One region of the Pelotomaculum isophthalicicum JI genome, then DNA from elsewhere that is predicted to be linked to it. Evidence: riboswitches for the same ligand, from Rfam matches in the RefSeq annotation. Region 1 holds a riboswitch; each other region holds the start of a gene.
What was found. A riboswitch is a leader RNA that binds a small molecule or an ion and turns the genes downstream of it on or off. The one in region 1 is predicted to bind cyclic di-GMP.
Positions count from the first base shown of each region.

Region 2: another riboswitch for cyclic di-GMP. It lies ahead of L7E55_RS07085 (diguanylate cyclase); the one in region 1 lies ahead of L7E55_RS06445 (TetR/AcrR family transcriptional regulator).
Region 3: another riboswitch for cyclic di-GMP. It lies ahead of L7E55_RS04740 (S-layer homology domain-containing protein); the one in region 1 lies ahead of L7E55_RS06445 (TetR/AcrR family transcriptional regulator).
Region 4: another riboswitch for cyclic di-GMP. It lies ahead of L7E55_RS09030 (HD-GYP domain-containing protein); the one in region 1 lies ahead of L7E55_RS06445 (TetR/AcrR family transcriptional regulator).

Region 1 is NZ_JAKOAV010000008.1:102,510-106,455, forward strand. It holds partial or broken gene L7E55_RS06440 (phosphoenolpyruvate synthase) at 1-956, opposite strand, end outside; gene L7E55_RS06445 (TetR/AcrR family transcriptional regulator) at 1,012-1,608, opposite strand; cyclic di-GMP riboswitch class I at 1,821-1,908, opposite strand; gene glnA (type I glutamate--ammonia ligase) at 2,188-3,606, opposite strand.
Region 2 is NZ_JAKOAV010000010.1:27,817-31,762, forward strand. It holds gene L7E55_RS07075 (alpha/beta-type small acid-soluble spore protein) at 1-203, opposite strand, end outside; gene L7E55_RS07080 (CBS domain-containing protein) at 707-1,099, shown strand; cyclic di-GMP riboswitch class II at 1,381-1,464, shown strand; gene L7E55_RS07085 (diguanylate cyclase) at 1,537-3,675, shown strand; gene L7E55_RS07090 (potassium channel family protein) at 3,608-3,946, shown strand, end outside.
Region 3 is NZ_JAKOAV010000006.1:27,814-31,759, reverse strand. It holds gene L7E55_RS04745 (Mrp/NBP35 family ATP-binding protein) at 164-1,000, shown strand; cyclic di-GMP riboswitch class I at 1,301-1,385, shown strand; gene L7E55_RS04740 (S-layer homology domain-containing protein) at 1,492-2,553, shown strand; gene L7E55_RS04735 (fibronectin type III domain-containing protein) at 2,505-2,798, shown strand; gene larC (nickel pincer cofactor biosynthesis protein LarC) at 3,112-3,946, shown strand, end outside.
Region 4 is NZ_JAKOAV010000014.1:78,820-82,765, reverse strand. It holds gene L7E55_RS09035 (ATP-binding protein) at 1-1,008, opposite strand, end outside; gene L7E55_RS09030 (HD-GYP domain-containing protein) at 1,202-1,771, opposite strand; cyclic di-GMP riboswitch class I at 2,248-2,331, opposite strand; gene L7E55_RS09020 (helix-turn-helix domain-containing protein) at 2,904-3,743, opposite strand; gene pepF (oligoendopeptidase F) at 3,768-3,946, opposite strand, start outside.

The DNA.
Region 1 (3,946 bases):
GAAAGGGGATACACCTCTCTTTGAGGCCAGTCTCTGGGGTCGGAGGAATGTCCCCAACTGATGCACCATTCGATGTCCTGCGGGCAGCCGAAATACGCCTCGATCTTTCTGCCCATGCGCTCAAGCTGCAAAATCTGCTCGTCGGTCAGGGTCTGCCTATTCTGCTGCTGGGGCTCGATCTCCCGTTTCTCCGTGCCTCCTTTTTCCAAGGCATAGATGGCCAGCTTTTTGGTGGATATCTTTTTATCAATAATCCTACCTTCCCGCACTTTATAAATATCAGCATTGACCAGGCCGGAGACCAGTGCCTCACCAAGCCCGAAGCTGGCGTCTATGGACAGCACTTTCCGGTTGGACGTGACGGGATCGGCTGTAAACATAATCCCCGCAGCCTGTGGAAAAACCATCCTCTGTACAACCACAGACAGATAGACCTTGCTGTGGTCGAAACCATTTTGGATACGGTAGGTTACGGCACGGTCAGTAAACAGCGACGCCCAGCACTTGCTGACATGCTTAAGAATGGCATCTTTTCCTATAATGTTCAAATACGTATCCTGCTGTCCTGCGAAGGAAGCTGTCGGAAGATCCTCCGCCGTAGCGCTGGAACGCACGGCATAGGCATTTTTCTCACCAAGCTTTGAAAGATGGCGAGCGATCTCTTCATCTATGTCCTTTGGAATGGATATCCCTTCAATGACCATGCGAACTTTCTTGCTGATTTCACTGATGCTTTCCCTGTCGTCCACTTTTAGAAGGGACAATTGATCAAGTAATGAATTGAATTCCTCGTTATTCCCAGTGATTCTTTTATACGCTTCGGTGGTAACACAAAACCCCTCCGGTACCCGGATCCCCTCAATCCTGGCTAGTTCCCCAAGGTTAACGCCTTTGCCCCCGACCACCATGAGCTTATGCTTATCGATTTCCTGAAAACCAAGCACATATGAACTCATACAGGCTCTCCTTTCTATTATTTGATGGCCGAACCCATTAGGCAATCGGATTCTATCAATCCTTAAACATAGAAATTCCTTCCTTGATTATTTTGATAGCATCGTTGAGTTTCTTTAAATACCTATTCTCGTCCAACCCGCTCCGGAAATACTCATTCAAACCGAATGTGAAAATCATATTCATAACCAGTTCGGAATCAATTTCCGGCTTGATGAGGCCACGCTCTTTATCACGCTCAATCATTTTCATATACTTTTCGGCGGATGCTACACGGAGCTTTGTAATGAATTCGCTGTTATCTATCTCCATCAGCATGCCTATCTTGGTATATTCCGGTTTTACTCTGCCCAGCTCAAGGGATTCTTTGGATTTTTGAATAATGGTTTCAAAAACGTCCGCATCCGGATCCAAGGCTTCTGTGTAGGGGACGTTCTTCCGCTTATCCTTTCCAATTTCTTCGAGCATATAAAGGTAGATGTCCTCTTTGTCATTAAAATACTGATAAAAGCTTCCCCAAGGTATTTTGGCGGCCTTCACAATCTGGTTAAGGGATGCTTCGCTGAAACGCCGGGTAGAAAATTCCTGTACGGCAGCGTCAAATATTCTCTTTTTCTTCTCGTCACTCAAATTATAAAAAGTGTCTTTGGGCACACTAACACCTCCTGTAAAACATAATAATATAAATTACTCGATATGAGAAGTATCTCATGCGAGAAATATCTCACTTTATTTTGTGGAAATTTTTTAAAAAATATATAATATAGAAGTTCTAATAATTCTTCACTTTTGGATTCCATATCAGAACATAGCATATGCACAAAAAACCTGCCGCTTAAAAAAGGGCAGGTCATGCACATAGTATATGCGGCAGCCAGGCTATCATAGTGTTTAAAAGCACCTTAGACCCTACAGCTTTTCGTCCCTGTCTTTGACAGGTTTGCTGCAGGTATTTTTATTTATGAATTTCAAAATGCACGGGTTTTGAATGGCCCTTAATGAACAATCCTTAGCGTACAATTTTATTTTTTTGGTACGGTCCCCCCCTTAAGAAGGCTAAATAAAGGCGAATACCGATATAGTTAGTGTTTTTCTAGTTACGATAGACAGCGAGGAAGATATTTATGTAGAACAGCTGAGCAGTGGCACCACCTTGAGCTGAAATACGTTAAAACGCCCGGCAGTTAAACTGCCGGGCGTTTCAGCGTCAGGTATCCGGATCTTCAAAAAATCCTATAAATCGTAATAAAGCATGAACTCGTACGGATGCGGTCTAAGCCTGATGGCGTCAAATTCCCTAGTTAGTTTGTATTCAATCCAGGCATCCAGCACATCTTTATCAAAGACTCCGCCTTCCAGCAGGAATTCGTGGTCATTCTGCAACGCTTTCAATGCCGCGTCGAGCGAACCCGGGACTGAACGGATATCCTTGGCCTCTTCGGGCGGAAGCTCAAAAATGTCTTTATCCATCGGTTGGCCCGGATCGATTTTATTCTTAATCCCGTCAAGACCCGCCATCAACAAGGCGGCAAAAGCCAGGTATGGATTGCAGGAGGGGTCGGGCGGGCGGAACTCAACCCGTTTGGTTTTGGGGTTGTTGGAGTACATGGGGATACGTACCGCCGCACTCCTGTTCCTCATGGAGTAAACCAGGTTCACCGGCGCTTCGTAGCCCGGCACCAGCCGCTTGTAAGAGTTGGTGGTCGGATTGGTAATACCGGTGAGCGCGTGGGCGTGCTTCAACAAGCCGCCGATAAAGTATAGCGCGGTTTGGCTTAACTTGGCGTATCCTTTTTCGTCAAAGAACAGGGGAATTCCGTCTTTCCACAGGCTCATGTGGACGTGCATGCCGGTACCGTTGTCCTGGAATAGCGGTTTCGGCATAAAGGTCGCGGTTTTACCATGCTTTCTGGCGACATTCTTCACAATGTATTTAAACATCATCAGATCGTCGGCCATTTTGACAAGCTTATTATATTTTATATCGATTTCGGCCTGGCCCGCGGTAGCCACTTCGTGGTGCTGGCACTCGATATTTAGCCCGGCTTCCAGCATGGTCATAACCATATCGTTACGCATGTCCTGCTGGGAATCAGTGGGGGGAACCGGGAAATATCCTTCTTTATAGCGCGGCTTATAACCAAGGTTGGGATTTTCCTCACGTCCCGAGTTCCATATGCCTTCCACGGAATCAATAAAGTAGTAGCCTGAATGCTGGTTCTGGTCAAACCTGATCGAGTCAAAAACAAAGAACTCCGCTTCAGGTCCCCAGTAGCTTTCGTCAGCAATCCCGCTGGCTCTTAAGTACGCTTCAGCTTTTTTGGCAATGTTGCGGGGGTCGCGGTTGTATTTCTCGCCGGTCACCGGGTCAATAATATCACAAATAATGCTGAGGGTGGGTACTTTGCTGAATGGATCCATAACAGCCGTTGTCGGGTCGGGAATCAGGTTCATATCACTTTGATCAATAGCCCTGAAACCGCGTATGCTGGAACCGTCAAAGCCAAAACCTTCAGCAAAAGCATTCTCGTCAAATTCGGAAACAGGAACCGAAAAATGCTGCCAAAGACCAGGCAGGTCGATGAACTTCACATCAACCATTTTTACATCTTTATCCTTGATATAAGCAAGGACGTCCTGGGGTGTTTTCATTAAATATACCTCCTGTTAGATATAAAATAAACTTAATAAAACTCTTCAGAAAAGAAAAAACCTCCTTTCCAACGCGGGCATAAAAAACAAAAACCTCATACCGGCCGCCTGTTAAAGGGCCGGTATGAGGCGTCATTACCTCATGGAAACTACCCAGTTTCAAAAAAGCAAAAACAACACTGTTTTTAACTTGGCAATATTATATTACATTATTTTTTATATTACAATGGTTATTGTTCAAACACAGGGACAAGAAACGGGTCTTTGACACTTGCGACCTATATAGAAATCTCTACAAGCCTTGAAAATAGGGCTTTTTTTATTGGAAAAATGTCAAATT
Region 2 (3,946 bases), on a different contig from region 1:
GCCAAGCTGTTTTCATAAGCGGCGATCATCTTTTTGACCATGTTGCCGCCGATAGCTCCGTTCATCCTGGAAGGCAGGTCGCCCATATAACCGCTGTCAGGAATCTGGATACCGAGTTCACGGGCAGTTTCCCATTTAAAATCTTCCATCGCCCGGCCGGCTCCACGAATCAGGATTTGATTTGTCTTTTGTCCTTGTGCCATTATTTCACCTCCTTTTCTGTTTTGTGAGTTTAGTATGAACCCGGCCGGAAGCAATTATGCTAGAACATCTTCCCTCATTAGCTATCAAAAAATAAACAATCAAAATTTATGAAACTATATTACAGTAGTTATGCACTTACAGTAAATTAGTACCAAAGAAAATCAGAAAATACGCAAAAAACTCTTGACATTTTCAAAATCGCCCAACAATCGAAATGGATGGTACTTTTTACTGGTTGCGGCCTCCACAGATGCTAAGATTTTTGCTCCGCATAACTTCCGTTGTCTTTTGCATGCTTTCTTTTCTTAGCTTGAAACCGTTGGTACGCTTATCAATCAAGGAATTGATCCGTATATAGGCTCCATTAATAGGGGGTTGAACCGCCGTGTTCCAGATGGCAATTTAGTCGTAATCTTTGGAAGGAAAGTCCTTTTATTTGTCGAAATATGCTCATATAAAGATAAGACGATCCGTAGATCACTATGACAGGTGAGGTGGAAAGATGAAAGTCAAGGACAAGATGGTACGGAATGTGGTTACTGTAAATGCTGATGTTTCAATCAAAGAAGCCTTGAACTTAATGCGGACGAAAGACTGTAGGAGACTACCGGTACTTGACAATAAAGGCACTCTGGTGGGTATTGTTGTAGAACACGATATTGAAAAAGTCCTTTGTCGTCCGGGTGGTTATCCCGAAACGCCTGTTAGTTGGGCAATGAGCTATAAATATGTTTTTATAGTAAATCCCGAAGATGATATTGTTTCAGCGGCTAAACTGATGTTGGACAAAAAAATAAGCAGCCTGCCGGTTTTAGATGAAGGAAAAATAGTAGGAATTATAACTTCTGCGGATATGCTTCAAGTAGTTATTGATACATACTCATCTGTAAAATAGATATTTCAATATTATAGTTAAATAATTACAGATAGATATTGAACCTTCGGACTCTTTTTCAGCAACATCATAAACCACCTCACTCGTTGCTTATGGTCGCCGGAAAATGGCGCAGGAATTGCGCCGTAGCGACAAGTTGGGTTATCAACGATTGAACGAATGACGGAAGAGCTTGTAAATAAATTTATGGGGGAACGCAAGCAAACGTATCAGGCCATCGCGCCACGTATTTCATTCTGACCTTATGGCAAGTATTGGAAAAGGCGGGTATTTCTAAACTAAAAAAGCAAGGGACAATGAAATCAACTCTATCATTTGGGCATCTTGAGTTGATTGAGTAAGTGATGCAACCGACCTTTTATCAGATAATAAAGGTCGGTTTTTTATATGATTTATTCACTTAGAAGCAATCAGATGAGTATACGGAGGGACAGTATATGGATAATCCCCTGCAGATTTTTATCGAGGAAACGTTAACCAGGATTACCAAAATACGTCAGGCCATAAGTACCTTAAAAGAAGAGCCACATAATAAAACATGCCAGAACATCCTACATATATTCTTCCACACTGTTTATGGCACCGGCGCTGCTGTCGGCTTTGGGGAAATAATCGAAGCCGCGAAAAGCCTGGAAGACAGAATTGCCACCAATCTTGAAACTGGGCAGGCGGCAGACATAAACCTTTTAAAGGAGTGTGAAGATACTGTAGACATCATCGAAGAGAGGGCAAACCTTCTAAAAACAGTCGAAGACATAATATCGCCCGATGAGCAAGAGCAAAAACTCCCAGAGGTGCCGCGCAAGGAAGTGCTTATCGTAGACGATGATACCGCCATAAGACAATTTATAAAACAAGAGTTATCAAAAAAGAATTTAGGAATTGTTGATGCTGGTGATGCTTCTGAAGCCAAAAAAATTCTTGAACACTACAGGCCGGATTTAATTATTCTTGACATCGTAATGCCCGGAACAAATGGCCTGGAGCTTTTTAAAGAACTGCGAACAGATCATCGCTATAAGTGGACGCCAATCTTTTTTCTTACCAGCAAATCCAGTCCCATGGAAATAGTTGAGGGTATTAAATTAGGGGCTGACGATTACATAATAAAGCCATTCAACACGGAAGATTTAGTTGCCCGCATCGAAGCTAAGATCAGCCGCATGGAGGAACTGCACGGCCTGGCAGTCCGCGATCCGCTTACCGGAACTTTTTCCCGTGGTTACTTTATGGAAAGACTTACTGAAGAAGTTGAACGCTTTTCCCGCCATAAAAAAAGCTTTTGCGTTGCCATATGCGACCTTGATTTCTTTAAGAAAGTTAACGACGAACACGGTCATCAGGTTGGCGATTTCGTCCTGCAGCAGTTTGCCTCCTTTCTATACAGCAAGTTTCGAAGAACCGATACGATTGGGAGATACGGCGGCGAGGAATTCGTTGCCCTTCTTCCGGATACTGATGCGTTAACCGCCTATAAAATATTGGAACGATTGCGTTCCGCATGGGAAAAAATGCCCATAATCGAACCCTATCAAAATAAAAACATCCAGATAACCTTTAGCTCTGGAATAGGAGAGTTTGACAAAGACGGTAAAACTGAACAGGAAATAATTAAAGCCGCTGATGCTGCCCTTTACCTGGCTAAAGAAACTGGCAGAAACAAAGTTGTTCTGGCGGGTCAATCAGGTAAAGGTGTTCATTCCCCCCTAACCAAAATTCTAGTAGTCGATGACAGTGCTGTAATCAGAAACATCTTGTTGAAAGAGTTAGAAGAGGACTATATGGTGTTCATGGCAAAAGATGGAGAAGATGCACTGGAGCAATTGCAAAGGATAAGGCCCCACTTGGCTATTATCGATTTAATAATGCCAATAATAGGTGGTCTGGAACTGATAAAAAAAATTAGAGAAAACCCAAATAATTCACATATAAAGATCATAGCGTTTAATGATGAAAGCGTACAGACAGAAACGAGGACGTTTGGATATTTAAGTAAAGATGAGATCATAGCCTTAAAAAATATGTATCCAAATTTCCAGCTTAAAGAATTGTATCTTTCGAATTTTTCGATCAATGATTACCATGATTTTTTTGAATGGGATGAGGATAATACCTTGCGTAGTTTCTATGCGGAGAAGTGTTTTTTTGACGGGAATTCTGATTTTAGCGATACTAAGTATGGCATGGATGGTTTTAGTCTGGCATCTTGTTTTTTTGGAAATGGGAAAGTTGACTTTCAAAAAACGATATTCATGTCAGACACGGTGCATTTTAACAATATTACTTTTGGAACAGGAGAAAAAGATTTTACTTCCTCATGTTTTTATAGTAAAAACGTCAATTTCTTTGGTACGCAATTTGGCGACGGTAAAGTACTTTTTAGGGGCAGTAATTTAAATAATTCGTACCTGAATTTTAGCGCCGCACTTTTCGGCAAAGGTGATATTGAATTTGATTTTTCGGTCTTCGGCGCAGAGGGTGTAGATTTTAGTGGAGTTAATTTTGGTGATGGAGAAGTATCCTTTCGGAATGCTAATTTCCGTAACATTTGGTTGCGGAAAATTCAACATGAATAATATGAATTTAATAGATGGTCATATTTTATTCAAGTTAGCTGAATTTAAAGGAAAACTGCTAAATTTTTTTGAAAGTACCATAAATGAGCTTATTTTTGAAGATTGTTTATTTACAGGACATGTGGATATGAGCCTAAAAAAATGTAAGACGTTGATTGTTGAAAACTGTATTATTGAAAAATCATTTGATCTAATTTCATCAAGTAGAAGAATAGTTAATATAGAATGCCTTACTGTTCTAAATACAAAAAATTTAGGTCGGATTGATATC
Region 3 (3,946 bases), on a different contig from region 1:
TTAAATCGGTCCATTTAGATTTACTTAAAATTGGTATGGTAATATCGTTGACAATGATGAGGTTGTGTTGTATATATGATTGTGAAACATTGACCATAACATGGTTTAATGTATACTCAATGTAATAACTATTTTAAACTTTACTATCAGGAGGATGTAAATAATGCAGCAAAATAATGATGAAGTTGAAAAAAACGGCGGATGCGGTCATGGCGGATGTGGTCATGAAGGCAAAAGCGGCATTCAGAAATTGCCTGTAAACGAATTAAGCCATATTGAGAATGTTATTGCTGTAATGAGTGGAAAAGGTGGTGTGGGAAAATCTTCAGTGACATCTCTACTTGCCTGTGAGGCTAAAAAAAAGGGCTATTCGGTAGGAGTGCTGGACGCGGACATCACCGGTCCAAGCCTGCCGAAGATGTTTGGCGTTAAGGGTATGGCGAAAAGCACCGGCTTCGCGCTGTTACCTTTAGATACCGATAAAGGTATAAAAGTCATGTCACTAAACTTATTGACCCACAATGAAGATGACCCGGTTATTTGGCGAGGGCCGGTAATTGCCGGTACGGTCAAGCAGTTTTGGACTGATGTCGCCTGGGGTGACCTTGATTACCTTTTTGTCGATTTGCCGCCTGGCACTGGTGATGTGCCTTTGACTGTAATGCAATCCCTGCCTCTCAACGGGCTTATCGTTGTATCTTCACCACAAGACCTTGCCGTAATGATTGTGAGCAAGGCAATTAAGATGGCCCAATACATGAATATTCCCATTCTTGGTCTGGTTGAAAATATGAGTCGTGCCGTTTGCCCTCATTGCGGCGAAGAATTTGAGCTGTTTGGCCCTAGCCGGGGCAAAGAAATATCTGAAAAATTCGAGGTTCCGTTTATCGGTGGTTTGCCTATTGACCCGCACCTTTCAAATCTTTGCGATCAAGGCAAGATTGAAGAATATAACAGTAATCTTTTTAAAAATCTAATCCCTGAAAAGGTAGTTCAATAGAACGTATTAATCTATGGGAGGGTATGGAAAGAATAGGTTAACCATAAGTAAATTTTACTGCAAAATATATATAAGGTTAATTTTGATGGCAAATGCAGCCGGGCTTATTAATGAGGCCCGGTATTTGCCGCTTATTCAAGTTGAGTCGGTGTTAAAGATTCGTTAATAGGTCTTTGGACCCATTAAAAAATAGGAACTATTTCCTATTGAAATTGAGTATTATGTCAAATATAGTCATATGACAGTATCTTATATTGGTTTGATAAAATATTTATTTAGCTTATCGCAAAAATATGTAAACTTCATATTTGGCATAGTTTCCGAAAGGATTCTGCGCAAAGCCACGGGTCTAAGGTAAGTGTACTATGATAGCCGGGTTGCCACGATAACAAAATTTCGTTAGTGCTATAAAAACCCGAGTTTGCAAACGGGTTTTTTGATTGTTATGGGAATGTACTGCCGCATGAGAAATGCTTATTATGGAGGGACTCATGGTTCGTTTTCCGACGCGGGGGGAAAAACAATATAAGTTTGTGTTTTGTGCCTTTCTCTTAGTTTTAGGTGTTTTTGCCTTTGGTCTAAAACCGGCAATTGCGGTTGAGACTTCAATACAGCAAATGGGAGAGCCCGCTGTCCAAGCGGTAAAAACCGACTTTAGAGACTTGGATAACGACAAACAGCTGCTTCCCTCTGTCCATTACCTTGCCGCAAAAGGCATTATCAACGGATTCCCTGACGGCACCTTCCGGCCGGCGGACAGCCTCACCCGCGCTGAGGCTGCAAAAATCTTAGTCTTAACGAAAGGACTGCCAGAGCAGTCTGGCGGACAACCTGTTTTCAGTGACGTGCCGACCGGCCACTGGGCTTTTGGGACAATTCAAGCGGCGGAAAAAGCCGGCTTGCTTTATGGTTATGAGGACGGAACATCTAAACCTGAAGAACCCGTCACTCGCGCAGAGGCAATCGCTTTGCTACTCAGAATTTCCGGGGGAACCCTTACTTATAAGAACGTTGATATTGCCGATAATGTTACCGGCCTAACGCCTGGGACAAGTTACAGCTTCACCATAGAGGCACGCGACGCGGCAGGCAATTTGAGCAGCGATGGGCCGGCTATAGAAGTTACAACGACTTCGCTGCCGGATACCCAAGCGCCTGTATGGGCAATCGGGGGCGCGCTCTTGCCTTCGAATATCACGGAGAACGGGTTGACCCTGAACTGGTTCGGTGCGACAGACAATGCGCTGGTTACCGGCTATGAGTTGTATAAAGACGGTGTCCAATTTGACAGCGTGTCAGGGAGCACGTACAGCTACACAGTTGCAGGTCTGGCGCCGGACACCTCTTACGAGTTCAGCGTCAAAGCGCTTGACGGGGCAGGCAACCGGAGCAGCGAGTTGACAACAACAGTAACGACGGCGAAAACGTCGGACAACCAGGCGCCAACATGGGCCGACGGCGTGATAACGTCATCGAATATCACCTCTAACAGCGTAACCCTGACCTGGTCCGGGGCGGCGGACAATGTTGCTGTAACCGGTTACGAATTGTAGTTATTACTATAAACAGTGTAACTCTGAGTTGGTCGGGAGCGACGGACAACGTATCGGTGACCGGCTACAGATTGTATAAGAACGGGGTAAAGATTGCCGACATACCGGCGGGCACATATAGTTATACCGTTTCCGGCTTGACAAAAAACGCATCGTATACATTCAGTATTGAAGCGGGTGACGCAGCTGGTAACTGGAGCAATAGCGGGCCAACTGCAAGAGTAAAAACAAAAAAGACACCCTAGATCTAACAGGGCGGGCAAAACAAATTCTCTAGCATGTCGAACGACATGCAACAATAGGCAATGAAGCACACGAAGATATTGAGAGTAGCAATTGACTCCAATATCTTTTTTTGCCTTTATCTTACTCCGGAGGAGCTTATGTCAATTATTGATTCGGAAATGATCATAAGTAGGATTTTCGACCGTCGTTGGAGAAGTTGATCAGTTATCTCGACTAAAAAATTTCATGTGAGGAGGTTGCAAAAATGTCTGATAAAATATGCCCGTTGCGCAATACAATATGTGGTACTAAAACAAGAAGGTGAGTTAACAGATGAAAGTACTGTATTTTGATTGTTTCTCGGGGATAAGCGGTGACATGACTCTTGGGGCGCTGATTGATCTCGGCATTGATGTTAAGCTTTTTAAAGATGAGTTGCAAAAATTAAACCTTACCGGTTATGAAATAACAATTCAGAAAAAGGTAAAGCACGGTATCGCCGGAACTGATGTAGAGATCAATACTTATGACGACCATGCCCATAAAGCGCGCAATCTGCGGGATATTGAAATGCTGATCGAGTCAAGCGGGCTGAGCGAGAATGTTAAGTGTTTCAGCGGGAAAGTTTTTCTGGAAATTGCCAGGGCTGAGGCAAAAGTACATAATATGAGTATTGATGAAGTTCATTTCCATGAAGTAGGCGCCGTCGATTCCATTGTGGACATTGTCGGCGCGTCGATATGTCTTGACTTGCTTGGAGCGCAAAAGGTATTTTCATCCCCGTTGCATGAAGGACAGGGGTTTATTGAATGCCGGCATGGAAGGCTTCCCGTACCGGTGCCCGCCGTCATGGAAATGCTTGCCGGGAGTAAAATTCCCATCCCAATCATATCGGAAAACATAAATACAGAACTTGTCACACCTACCGGGATGGGCATTATTAAATGCCTCGCGTCTGGTTTTGGGAACATGCCGGCAATGATTATCAATAAAGTCGGTTATGGCATGGGAAAAAGAGAAACGGGCAGGCTGAATGCGATAAGGATTGTTATGGGAACGTTTTTTGAAGATACCGGTGATATGGAGGAAGTCGTGGTTCTGGAGACCAATATAGACGACATGAGTCCGGAAATCATCGGGTATATGGCGGAACGCCTGCTCGCGAGCG
Region 4 (3,946 bases), on a different contig from region 1:
TTCGCCTGATACGGCATGCTTCAGGACATTAGTAAGCGCTTCCGAAAAACAGAGGAGGACATGGTAATGCCTGGAAGATGGGATGGCGGATAACACTTTCTTTAACGACAACCGGGCTAAAGCTATGTCCTTTGGCTCCTTGAGATAGGAATGCAGCAGTATCCGTTCTTTTACAATAAAATTTTTCGCTTCCTCCCGGCTGACCAGGTTGAAACGTCCGCCGGTTACCGCCGCCATGGCTTCCCGGTATGCCTGTATTTGCTGGCGGTGGATTTTTCTTTCCTTCTCGATAATGTCGGTTATATCGAAAGCCAGCAGGCCGCCGCTTTGATAATCAAAAGGAATGCCGTGCAGATCCAACACTCGCCCGCCCTCGGCGCTGATGATAACCTCTCTCCGATGGTTACCCAATCTGACCACCTCATGCATCAAGGATCGTACTTCTTCCATAGGCAAGTCCATGTCTGTCTGTCCGGAAAGATGTCGAAACCTGCCGCGCTCATATTTCAGCACCCGGCCTAAACGCATGGCATTGATTAGTTCCGACTTTTCCACTTCCGCCATTAAACGTTGACGCACCAATTCCTTAAGATGGTCGGGCATCTGTTGGCTGATTTCTTCAATGAATTGTCCGGTGGTGCTGGTAAGCAGGCGGTAGACTTCTCCGCCCAGGCGTGATGAGGTCTCTCCCGCACGTTGAACAACAAAAATATCGAAAGGGTGAGTATCACCTTTACCCCTTATTACCACCGGCCTTACTTCCAGCATCAGTTGATCAAGCAACCGGATGGTATACTGGCCCTGCAGGGGTGCTTTTGTCCTCAATCCCAGCTCGATCGGGTTCAGAACCAAAATTTCGGCTGGATATTTCAAGCCGTCCGGCGCTTCCAGCGTCACGGGTATCGGCTGGTGCAACTCATGGCGCATCTCCCCTCCGCCAATGAAGTCCGGGCACTTCTGACACGGGCGATCAGGATATTGTTGGCTACAAATTTGACATTTCTGCACTTTTTACTCCACCACCACAACCAAAACAAACTTACAGCAGCTACAATGAGTTAAACATGGAGAAATCGAAAACTTTATATAAAACCACATAAGGGTAAAAGCAAATCGCCTGATACGTGATTATCAACCAGCACAGGAAATGCATCGAATTTTATAGACAGGGGAGCTTCCCATATAAACGATCTCTTTTAAGCTACACTTTTATTCCAGGTAAGACCCGGCAAAATACTTCCACGACGGACGGATCGAAATGACTTCCGGAGCAACGCATTAGTTCAGCAATAGCTGCCTCCCGCTCCAGCTTCGGGCGGTAAATCCGATCTGCAACCATCGCATCGAATGCGTCCACCACGGCTAAAATACGTGCTCCCAGGGGGATGGCTTCACCTTGCAAACCAGCAGGATAACCCTTCCCGTCGTACCGTTCATGGTGATAAAGCACCATCAGGCTGATATCTTGCGAACCCGGGATCGTCTTGATTATCTCGCAGCCAATAACCGGATGCTTTTTTATTTCAACCCATTCGGCAGGGCTTAACTTTCCCGGCTTTGACAGATATGAGTCCTTTATTCCGACCTTGCCAATGTCGTGGAACAAGCCGGCCAAGTATAGGTATTCTTGCATTTTTAAAGTCATGCCCATTTCCCCGGAGATAATTTTGGCGAGTAGCGCGACCTTTCGTGAGTGAGCCGCACAACTTGCGTCGCGTGCTTCGATTACCTTGAGTAAGGTTTCGGCAACACGAATAAACGTCAACTTCAAATTTGAAGACACCTCGGGACAATATTTTTAATGGAGGAAAATTTGTGGCGTGGCTACAGTAATAAGTGGAGGTGCGCGGTATCCAGCGCGCTTAAAGTGGTTGGCATAAAGAGAGGATATAAGCAGAGTATTGCATATACGCATAATTATGGTAAATTTTGAAATATCACCCCCCCCCCCCCCAGAACATATGTTCTTATAGATTTGCATAGTGCTATTTTATACATGATTGAAACAATGTTGTTCCGGGGGGTAATTCCGAACCAAGCCATTTTTCTGGAATATGTCTGGCAACTAAGATCCATGACTTTTCACCCGTAATTTCAAAATACTATAAAATTACTCATTCATAGCCTTAATCAAAACCAAAATTCCGTTAATTTAGCACCAAGACGACATTGCTATAGTACTAACGCACTATATAAAAACGAAAAACTACCTTGCCGTGAAAGGTAGTGTCTCAATTAAAAAATATTCACGGCAACCCGGCTGTCATAGCTTTCGCTTTAGACCCGTGGCTTTGCGTCCCCATCTTTCGACTGGGTTTACCTTTTTCTTTTAACACATTGTATCTTTCGACGGTCCCAGTGTCAATAGGACCTAAGTCTTAATAATAGGACCATTATCCTGGCTGTACATTCAGGAAGAGGCTGACTACGGCAGATGTCTCGGCGCGGGTTGCACTGCCATCCGGCTTGAGTACAATATGTTGTTGCCACGAGCACACCCATCAAATTTCAGATGATCAGGCGGTTGTGCCCTGCTTAGAAAGGAAGGATGTTAATTTGGATGCAATACGTACATGTTGTGCCGGCTTGGATGCACACCAAGCCAATGTCGTTGCCTGTGTTTTGAAAGGGCCATTGGATCGTAAGCCTGAAAAGCAAATTCGTGAGTTTTCAACTGTTTTAACAGGCCAGTAGTTATGCACTTACAGTAAATAAGTACCATTTTTAAAATCGCCCAATAATCGAAATGGATGGTATTTTTTTGCCATCATTGTCGATACGGGTGATACAAAAATGAATCTGAATAAAGAAGGCGCCGAAGAAGCCCTCTCCCACCGTGAAATGGTCGGGTACTTATTCAACGCCAGCCATCGGATTTGCTGTTACGAGCAACAAATCCAAGTCTATTTTGACACAACTGGCGATCGGTTTTCAAGGTTCATCGAAAAATTTTGGCCTTCACAACCATTTTTGTTGTTATGGAATTGGTGCTGTTTTCCTGTAACTGCATAACTTATGTTATTTAAATAATTAATCGGAGTCAGACCGGTCTCTCTTTTAAAAATTCTCGCATAATATGACGGGGACATGTTGGCTATCCCCGCCAACCGCTCAACGGATATCTTTCGCCATAGATTAGAATGCATATAATCAATAGTTTTGTCTATTTCAAATCGGTATTTTATCCGGTCTCTTTTACAATTAATATTAAATATGCTTCTAATGATTAAATGGCACAACTCAACGCTGAGCGCCTTTACGATAATTTCAGAACCAGGCATCTTATTATCAATTTCAATCATGAATTCCTTAAGTCTTGATAATAAAGCAGGCAAACATTCATATACAGCTCCGCGAAAAACAATATTTTGAGTGACTGGGTATGCCAGCAACTGCTCTTGAAAAAACTCTTTTTCAATAAGAATTGCCACATATCCCGGGTGTTGACCGGAATGCACCTCATGGTGAGGGATGCCCGGTGACAGCGCTAAAATTTTCCCCTGCGGGGACTGAATTGTATCTTCACCTATCTTTAGAGCAGTCCTGTCATTAAAAGCAATTGTGAACATGTAAGAAGGATGTGTATGCCGGGGCGAAACCGCGTAATAACAAGGCCCGGTTACCGGCATAAACACACCGACATTCTCACCGGCAAAACAATCCACATGAATTAGCTGTTCCTGTTCAACCGGCCCGACCAAACGTTGAATTTTTGTTATCTCAGATTGCGCTATACCAACCATGTAAAAACGTCTTCCATAATAATTCTAGGCTGTCAATGTTTCCATCTGTTCCAGCAGCCGGGCGAATAAATTGAGCCCGTCTTGCACGGGTTGAGGTGTGGTCATGTCCACTCCGGCTGTTCTCAACAAGTCGAGCGGGTAATCGGAACCCCCCATTTTCAGGAAATTCAAGTAACGGTTAACCGCCGCTTCTCCTTCCCTGA